Regions from separate parts of the Lysinibacillus sp. NPDC093210 genome, predicted to be linked through region 3. Evidence: riboswitches for the same ligand, from Rfam matches in the RefSeq annotation. Region 3 holds a riboswitch; each other region holds the start of a gene.

Region 1 (3,284 bases), on a different contig from region 3:
TAATATTGTTGTCATGCTGATCTTCAAATTGGTAAGAACGATAATATTGAATTGACCAACTATGATATAAATCTTTGATTTCGCCTTCTTTACATATTCCTTTAATAAATGGTGCTAAATCTTCTGGAATATCTACTTCGTCTGTAAATACGGTAATAATATTGATGCCCTGTATCTTCGTATGTATTTGCATTGATTGAATAATGTTATGCCAAGCTTCACGCTCTAAAAAGTGGAACAAGCCATGTGAAATAATACAATCATAGGATCGTTTAAACTCATATGTAGTAACATCTTGCACAATAGCGTGCAAGTTATGTAATTGATGCAACTCTTTGTATCTATTGATTTTAGCGATGCCTGCCTCCGAAATATCGATGGCTTCAACCTCAAACCCAAGCTGTGCTAAATAGACTGCGTGCCTACCATCACCACATCCTATATCTAAAATGCGTGCACCTGCTTGTAACCTATTTGCACATTCAACCACTTCCTCACTTGGTTTACCAAAAGCATAATGCGTATCTGCTAAGTAATCTTTCTCCCAAAACGGTTTCACTTTCTCATCTCCTCTCTAGACTAAGTATATCAAACGTGCTATGACCTAACTTCATCAAAGCACGCCGTCAATCTATTCCTTAATAATTATCATATCATTTTCATCGAATTCCCACATATCACCATGCGCAACTTCCCAATAAAAGCCGTTTGGATCTTGGAAATACCCGCTATAGCCTCCCCAAAACACTGTTTCAGGCTCCTTTACAATATTCGCCCCAGCTTTTTTTGCTAACAAAAATACTTCATCGACTTCTTCTTTAGACTTTCCATTATAGGCAAGTGTAATGCCATTAAAGCCATTACCTACAGCGGGTGGATTCGCTTCATCAATATCCTTTACTAAGCGCTCAATTGGGAATAAAGATATTTTTGTTCCTGCATTATTGAAAAAAATAACATCTGGATTTGTTTCATCCCCATAGACGACTACTTCAAAACCCAGCCCTTCACGATAAAATGCCAGCGATTCTACCATATTTTTTACTCCCAATGTAATTAAATTTAAACGGTTCATCCCATCTTCCCCCTTTTCTACATTATCTATTACTTATTCTACTATTTTAGTTAATTTCCCTTTATCTCCATGACCATGGTACACGCTCCATATAAAAGATGACCCTCAACACAAAACATAATGCCGCTACATAAGATACACTAAGATATTAGCTATGGATTGGAGGAATTCTGCTGTATTACAATCCTTATCCGTATTATGTTTATGTAAATCAATATCCAAATTGGGGCATTTCTAACACCCCTTTACTATATCATTTGCCCGGACAGCTTGCGATGCCCACATCTCCAAACCCTAATCCGTACCCGCCTATTAATACATTGAAGTTGAAGACATCTGCCAAACAAATTCAGCCAATTATGCAGCAGGCCCAATTACTGACAGAGAAAATTGAAGGGTCTGATCAATTTGCACATGATCTTAAGAATGCTGCACAGCTTTCCAAGCAAGATGAAGTGCAAAAACTCATTTCTTCAGCGGGTGTTACGGCGAAGTTTGAAGCGAAATATACGCCAGATAATATTCGAATTGTATTATCAGAAGGTGGGTGCTGTAGTATAGCGGTAATTTTATATTGGTGATGAAGAAGGCTTCTTATTTTTTATAACCATGCACTCCTATAGAACTTGTAAACTATTTTTGATTATGCTAAAGTATTTGGTATTACTATTTCTGAAAATTCATATATTTTTCTTATCAAGAGAGATGGAGGGATTGGCCCTATGAAGTCTCAGCAACCAGTCTTAGGCATGGTGCTAATTCCAATTTGCGAACTTCGCAAAAAGATGAGGAGACTGACTTCAGTTACACGAGAGTCCTCTTCTACAAGTAGGGCTCTTTTTTTATTTTGTTTTTAACTATTCATAGTAAAAGAAAGCAGGGAATAAAAATGACAAATGAACTTTTACAAGCATTGCAGCTATTAAAATCTAAGCAATGGGTCGACTTAACACACACATTCGGACCTAACTCGCCTCATTTCTTTATGTTTGAAGATGCCAAATTTAAAACGTTATTTTCGCATGATGACGGCTTCTTTGCACAACAATTTACGTTTCCTGGGCAATATGGAACACATATCGATCCACCTATCCACTTTGTTTCAGATACACGCTACTTAGACGAATTAGAATTAAAAGAACTTGTCCTACCGCTAATTGTTATTGATAAGTCTACGGAAGCTGAATCGGACAATGACTTCTCGTTAAGTGTACAAGATATTTTAGATTTCGAAGCAGAATATGGAGAAATTGAAGCAGGGACATTTGTTGCACTGCGAACTGATTGGAGTAAACGTTGGCCAGATAAGGATTTGTTCAATAATAAAGATAAAGACGGTCATAACCATATTCCAGGTTGGGGATTAGAAGCGTTGCAGTTTTTATTTACAGAACGGAACATCAATGCAATTGGTCATGAAACGTTCGATACGGATTCAGCGTCAGATTTCCGTAAAAACGGAACGCTGGATGGCGAATACTTTGTACTAGATCAGGATACATATCAAATTGAATTAATGACGAATCTAGATAAGCTACCAGCAAAAGGAGCAGTCATTTTCAATATTGTGCCAAAGCCTGAAAAAGCATCTGGATTCCCTGTACGTTCTTTTGCGATTTTGCCTTAAGTCAATACAAAATGGTCTGCCTCAAATGCCATATAAACATTTGCAGCAGACCTTCTTTTAACAGGCTGTATTCATTTAATAGTATTTCTTTTTTTAAATAAAAAGTACACAATCAGCATTAGTACTATAAATAACAATACTGCATATAGGCTGTATTGAGATAAATACATACCAACAAAACGCCACTTATTTCCTAGCACTTTCCCTAAAGTAATAAATGTGAAAGTCCATACGATTGCACCAGCATACGCATAAACAGCAAACTTTTTATAAGGATAATTATTAATTGCTGCAATATATGCTGTAAGATGACGAACGCCAGGTATAAAGTATCCAATTAATAATAGTACAGGCCCTATCTTTTCAAACAATTTTTTCGTAAACTCAATTTTTTGTGCAGTTATATGAATTTTCGGCCCATATTTTTGTAATAACGGCAAACCGAATCGACGACCAACAAAGTAGCTGAGGGTGATGCCTCCTGCAGCTCCCACCGCAGCACTTATTAATGCAGGAATATGCTCTAAATTTTCCCGATAAACATTATACCCTACATAGGTTAAAAAAATTTCGTCAGGAAGT
Region 2 (3,284 bases), on a different contig from region 3:
ATACCATTGAAATACTCTGCAGCTACTTCTACTAACTCTTTAGCAATTGCAATCCCTTCTAATGTTGAACGTTCCTTATCTTCGCCACATGCCTTCATGCGTGACAGTGCATCGTCAGATAGTTTGATACCTGGTACTTCATGGTGTAAAAACTCAGCGCTCTTATAGCTCGTTACTGGCATAATACCAATATAAATTGGTGCTTCTAAATGCTTTGTTGCCTCATAAATTTCAATGATTTTTTCTGTCGAATAAACTGGTTGAGAAATAAAGTAATCCGCACCATGCTCTATCTTTTTCTCTAGTCGAGTCACTGCTCGGTCTAGTACACGTACATTCGGGTTAAATGCTGCCGCTACAGAGAAGTTTGCCTTTTTACGAAGTGGCTTTCCAGAAAATGAAATACCTTCATTTAACTGTTTAATCAGCTGGATTAGTTCCATAGAAGATACATCATAAACGCTTGTGGCACCCGGGAAGTCACCTACCTTAGTCGGATCTCCAGTAACCGCTAAAATATCATGAATGCCAAGTGCATTTAAACCCATCAAATGCGACTGTAATCCAATTAAATTACGATCACGGCACGTTATATGCGTTAACGGTCGGACACCGTGCGTTTCCTTCAATAACGCCCCCATTGCCACATTACTAATGCGGGGCGATGCGAGTGAATTATCTGCCATCATCACTACATCAGCGCCTGCTTCATATAATTTTTTCGCCCCTTGAATAAAGCCATCAATTTCTAAATGTCTCGGTGTGTCTAACTCCACAATAACCGAACGCTCGCGCTTTACCTTCTCATGCAATGGCTCATACGTCGCAGGCTCTGCTTCACGTACAACCTGTACTTTTTCAGGCTTGGCAAACTTCTCTTCAATAGGCGTTAACTCTTCTAAATATTTTTTCGCTGCTGCTATGTGCTTTGGTGTTGTTCCACAGCAACCACCGATTAAACGAACACCTTGGTCAACTAGTGCAACTGCGGCACGACCAAAATAATCTGCTTCTGACTCATATACGACACGCCCATCCTCTAAATCTAGCAAGGATGCATTGGGATATGCAGACATAAATGCTTTTTCAGGAAGCTCAACTCCTTCAAATGCTTGAATTGTATGATGCGGCCCTAAACGACAATTTACGCCTACTACATCTGCACCAAGCGCTTCTAGCTCGTGCAATGCCTGATTTAATGCAATTCCATTTTGTAACACGCCTGGTTCATGCATCGACACCTGCGCAATAATTGGTAGCTTTGTTTTGGCACGTAACATTTTCAACGTTGCGCTTAACTCTTCGAAATCATAATACGTTTCAAGTAAAAGGCCATCTGGATTGCCTGCAAGTAACACATTTGCTTGCTCTTCGACTGTCGATAAAATGTCCTCTAACGTTGCATCACTTTTACGAATACCACGAATGCCTCCAATTGTGCCTAACACAAATTGTCCGCCATCTGCTGCGGCACGTTTCGCAATCGTGATTGCCGCTTCATTAAACTGCTGAACTCGCGATTCTAAACCATAGCGTGCTAATTTAATAGCATTAGCACCGTAAGTATTTGTCTGAATCACATCTGCACCAGCAGCAATATATTCTTTATGGATTTTTTCAATTAACTTCGGTCTCTGTACATTCATTTCTTCATGGCAGTACTCCAAGCCGTAGCCATATAATACAGTACCAATGGCACCATCTGCAGTTAATACATGTGTTTTTAACTTTTCTAGCAATCCCATAAAACGTAACCCTCACTTTCCTTGTATCCAAAAATATAAAAAGCCTTCTTTTACAAAAAAGAAGGCTTTAACGAATCGTAATTGTTTTTCCTTCTCATCTTCGACCAAAAAGGTCTTCTGGATTTAGCACCTGACATTAGTTGGTTGCTGAAGCTTCATAGGGCCAGTCCCTCGGCTTCTCTCGATAAGAATGTAGTATGAATTTTTCAAATAATTAAAAGAATCATATCGTTTACAGGCGATAGAGTCAAGACTATTTCACTCAACAAAGGAGATTTCTCCAGAAAAATATCAAATTTCCGCATTTGTTTTACGGTTATACTAGTTTTTCTGCAAGCTCTTCGCCTATTTTTTTACCATTTTGAATACAAGCACCAATGCCTACTCCGAAATAAGAGCAGCCTGCAATCGATAAATTGGGATAGCTTTCTGCAAGCTCAGCTGTTAAGCCCTTCAATGCCTCATGATGTGCTAAATCGTATTTTGGCATTTGATCAATCCACTTGGCCACATTAACTACAGTTGGCTTTTCATCAATCCCTAAACTTTTCTTTACATCGTCTAATGCGACAGCAGCTAGTTCTTCATCTGTCATCTTACATAATTTTTCATACGCAGGATTGATGCTCTTATAAAAGAGTCGTACAAGCAATTTACTATTAGCAGATGTATGCTTCCATTTTCTACTTGTCCAAGTTGCTGCATTGCATTGGACATTTGAATTATGTGACACAATAAAGCCCGTTCCATCTGCTGGTAGCAATGCATCCGGTACATCAAAACCTAGATAAATTGTTATTGCAGAAGCTGTAGTAAATTTCTTAAAATAATGATCTAACGATGGGTCCTGTAATAAGCTTTGCACCGCTTCATTCGGCAGCGCTAATACAACGTGATCAGCCTCAAGCTTTCTATTATTTGCTAATGAAATTGTATATTGCCCTTCATGTTTCTTTACACTTGTTGTTGCTACGCCCTTGATAATTTCTACTTCTGTTAACGTTTCTTCAAGGCGATCAATCAGAGACGATAAGCCTTTTTTAAATGAAATAAACTTTTTATTGGAAGCTTTTATAAATTGTTCACGATTTGCATCAAACCCCTTGATGATGCTACCGTAATCATCTTTATAATCGATTAAGTATGGCAGTGTAGAAGCAATCGAAAGTTGATGTAGGTCACCAGAATATACTCCTGCTAATACTGGCGCTATTTGATTTTGCACAAGCTCTTCACCTAAGTAATACGTTAAAAACTCGCCTATTGAGCTTTCTTTAGTAAAGCCTTTATTCGGCATCGTTAAGTCCTGTAATGCGATTTGCTTACCAGCTTCTGATACAAGCGTACTTGCTTCCAGAGATGCTAAACTCATAGGAATACCGAATGTTGAATCAGCTGGTATTGCATGTAATTCGTCGTTTGTATAGATATAAGATACTCCTGTTTCGTTGTACACTAGCTCCTGTTCAAAATTAAGCTCCTGTACTAGCTCCATGACGCCTTTATGACGAGCTACAATTGAATCAGCGCCTGTTTCCA
Region 3 (3,284 bases):
TAGTTAGTTCAACAGTCGTGAAGGATATTTATTTAAATTACGTGAAGCCAACTGCCAGCGATGGAGAAATTAAGCGTGCAAGCTTTATCGTTACTACAGTAATTGGTTTAGCAGTTGTTGTATTTGCGTTAAATCCACCAGACTTACTTGTGTGGCTTAATTTATTTGCATTTGGCGGCCTAGAAGCTGTCTTTATTTGGTCAGTCGTTTTAGGCTTATATTGGAAAAAGGCTAATAAATACGGCGCTATTGCTTCCATGATTACGGGCATGACGTTATATATTGTAATCGATCGCTTTTATCCGTCAATCTTTGGCATGCATACAGTGACAATCCCAATAGTGGCTTCATTCATTATTTTTGTCATCGTAAGTTACCTAACAGCTAATAAATTTAAAGATGAAAAAATATTTATTTAAATATCAAAATACCTTGGGAGGATAAAGCTCTCAAGGTATTTTGCATTTTTGAGGAAAAAAAGAAAAACCGTTAGCATATTTCATGCTAACGGCATTTTTTAATAAAATACTTTTTCAAGATTATATTTTGCACGGAATGTGTTAATTGCATAAGTTTCGTAAATTTCACGTTCCATTGGATCATCAATTTCATATACTTCAATTTTGAAAATTTCATCACGGTATTTTTTCATTGGTGATACATTATCTTCAAAATGCTTTTTAATGCGTTGACGAATTTTACGCGCTTTCCCTACAAACAATAGCTCATTTTTTTCGTTGTAGAATAAGAAAATGCCACCTTTTTCGCGAGTGATTTTATGGAAATCAATAAAACCATGGAATGGCGGGATTTCTACATCCCCAGGTTTTAATACTTGCTCACGTTGACGAATTACCAAGTCTGGTTTTGGGAGTTCAATTTTAATCAAAATATTCACGTTCCTCTCTGTTACTAAAGGTATATGTTAACATAATACCTCCTTGATTACCATTCCGATTTATTTGTACAAAAATCTATTTACTGCGCATAGCTGTAATCGGGTGTAATTTGTCATTTGTTTGTCATCTACTTAGGCTAATAGATGTTAAAAATGATTTTTAAGCCGTATTTACGTAATCTACAAAAGCTTTAGGTAGAATTGATTATAGTGTTTAACAAAAAATATACTTCCATTCATTTAAATACTAAATATTCTATGTATTATTGAAATTCTTAATCGTTCATGATACAATTCTTTTTAATTAAATAATCTTATCAAGAGAAGCTGAGGGATTTGGCCCGATGACGCTTCAGCAACCTCTAACAATGTTAGAAAGGTGCTAATTCCACCAAAGGATTTTTCCTTTGAGAGATAAGAGTGAACGTGATAATTATCCTTCTCATTCTTGCTCTAAAGGAATGAGGGGGATTTTTTAATTTTTATTAGATAGAGAGAAAAAATTAACGAAAAGGGGAATTCAATATGCCTATTAATATTCCAAAAAACTTACCAGCTGGAGAACATTTACGTGGGGAAAAAATATTCGTAATGGAAGAAGACCGCGCCAAAACGCAACAAATTCGTCCTTTAAATATTTTAATTTTTAATTTAATGCCAGAAAAAGAAAAGACAGAGCTACAATTACTGCGATTGCTCGGTAATACACCATTACAAGTGAATATTACATTTTTAAATACAGCAACACACGAATCAAAAAATGTTAGTAAATCACATTTACAGCTATTTTATTCGACGTTTAAAGAGGTTCGCCATCGTCGCTTTGACGGTATGATTATTACGGGGGCTCCTGTTGAAAAAATGGCATTTGAAGAAGTGAATTATTGGGAAGAAATCTCAGAAATAATGGATTGGTCCGTGAAAAATGTTACGTCTGTAATGCATATATGTTGGGGTGCACAAGCTGCGTTGTATCACCATTATGGTATCGGTAAATTTGAACTGCCAGAAAAGTGTTCTGGAGTATATTCACATGTCATTACCGATTTAACAGTCGATCTAGTGCGAGGCTTTAGTGACTTATTTACAGCGCCACATTCACGCTATACATCGGTTTCTATTGATGAAGTACGTAAGCACCCAGATTTACGCTTACTGTCCTATTCAGAAGATGCTGGCGTTTTTATTGTGCAGTCAAAGGATAATAAAAACATAATGATTACAGGTCACTTAGAATACGATGCGACAACATTAGCTGATGAATATTACCGTGATGTTGAAAAAGGAATTGATATTGCGATTCCTGTTAACTATTTCCCGAATAATAATCCTTCTAATGAGCCGATTAATACATGGCGAGCACATACGCATTTACTTTTTTCGAATTGGCTTAACTATTATGTTTATCAAGAAACACCGTACGAATGGGACTTTGTTGATGAAATTGAATACCATATTTAATTTGGAACTATACCATTTTGCAGTTAGAAAAACCACATTTCTCATTAAAAGTGAGAAATGTGGTTTTTGTGTTAACTTATTGAGATTCGGAATTTGGTTTGGTCGCATCTTGCTGCTTTTTTGATTCTGGTTGTTCCTTTGGAGCTTGCTGCGTTTTTGATTCTGGTTGTTCCTTTGGAGCTTGCTGCGTTTTTGATTCTGGTTGTTCTTTTGGAGCTCGCTTGTCTTTTGGTTGTTGTTCTTGAGATTCTTGCTGATTACTTGAAGAGCTTTGATTGTCTTCATTCTTTTTTATTTTGCGAATTTTTGCGACTGTTAGTAACAACAATGGAAGTAAAACGGTTAATAATCCTGAATACAACGGCCAAATATTCTCATTATAATTATTTGAATGGACGATATTCGGGTGAGCAATTTGAGCCAGTGCAACCATACATAATCCAAGTGGTAAAATGAGTGGACGAGGATCTTTTATTTTCAATATTTGTCCTAGACCAAGTACCGTTGCGTAAAAATAAATGAATGTTCGAATGTAAATGGATATAATCCACATAACAGCCATGATAATTTCAACGCGTTGAAAAAAATTACCTATAGAAATTCGTTGAGCTAGCGCATAGCTTGGAAATGTCTTAATTGATGTATTAGTTGAGCCAAGAACAAGTGTTGAAAGGGCAATAATGAGAATTAAGACAATTCCACCTAGCAGTGTGCCGATATAATATCCTTTTTGAGCTGCTTTATGTACATTGACTCCAGAAGGGAAAAACATAAGCAACACAGCAAGTGGGAAAGAAAAAACACTCGTAAAGTTTAGCGTACCGACGATTAATGATTTTGTGTCTGTTTCATAGACTGGCATGATATTTTCAATATTGATTTGAGGGGAAATACAAATAATAAAAATAATAAAAATTAACAAAAA

Evidence for each region. Region 3 has a riboswitch for S-adenosylmethionine ahead of metA (homoserine O-acetyltransferase MetA). Riboswitches for the same ligand answer to the same signal wherever they lie in the genome.
Region 1: another riboswitch for S-adenosylmethionine. It lies ahead of ACIP9C_RS19410 (cyclase family protein); the one in region 3 lies ahead of metA (homoserine O-acetyltransferase MetA).
Region 2: another riboswitch for S-adenosylmethionine. It lies ahead of ACIP9C_RS21940 (bifunctional homocysteine S-methyltransferase/methylenetetrahydrofolate reductase); the one in region 3 lies ahead of metA (homoserine O-acetyltransferase MetA).

Annotation. Positions count from the first base shown of each region.
Region 1 is NZ_JBIVOE010000009.1:174,746-178,029, forward strand. It holds gene ACIP9C_RS19395 (methyltransferase domain-containing protein) at 1-559, opposite strand, end outside; gene ACIP9C_RS19400 (VOC family protein) at 632-1,075, opposite strand; gene ACIP9C_RS19405 (YuzC family spore coat inner layer protein) at 1,351-1,656, shown strand; SAM riboswitch class I at 1,766-1,867, shown strand; gene ACIP9C_RS19410 (cyclase family protein) at 1,965-2,702, shown strand; gene ACIP9C_RS19415 (DedA family protein) at 2,774-3,284, opposite strand, start outside.
Region 2 is NZ_JBIVOE010000014.1:26,295-29,578, forward strand. It holds gene ACIP9C_RS21940 (bifunctional homocysteine S-methyltransferase/methylenetetrahydrofolate reductase) at 1-1,745, opposite strand, end outside; SAM riboswitch class I at 1,837-1,936, opposite strand; gene hemG (protoporphyrinogen oxidase) at 2,062-3,284, opposite strand, start outside.
Region 3 is NZ_JBIVOE010000005.1:119,067-122,350, reverse strand. It holds gene panF (sodium/pantothenate symporter) at 1-419, shown strand, start outside; gene ACIP9C_RS13855 (nucleotide excision repair endonuclease) at 518-889, opposite strand; SAM riboswitch class I at 1,210-1,319, shown strand; gene metA (homoserine O-acetyltransferase MetA) at 1,424-2,359, shown strand; gene ACIP9C_RS13845 (GerAB/ArcD/ProY family transporter) at 2,436-3,284, opposite strand, start outside.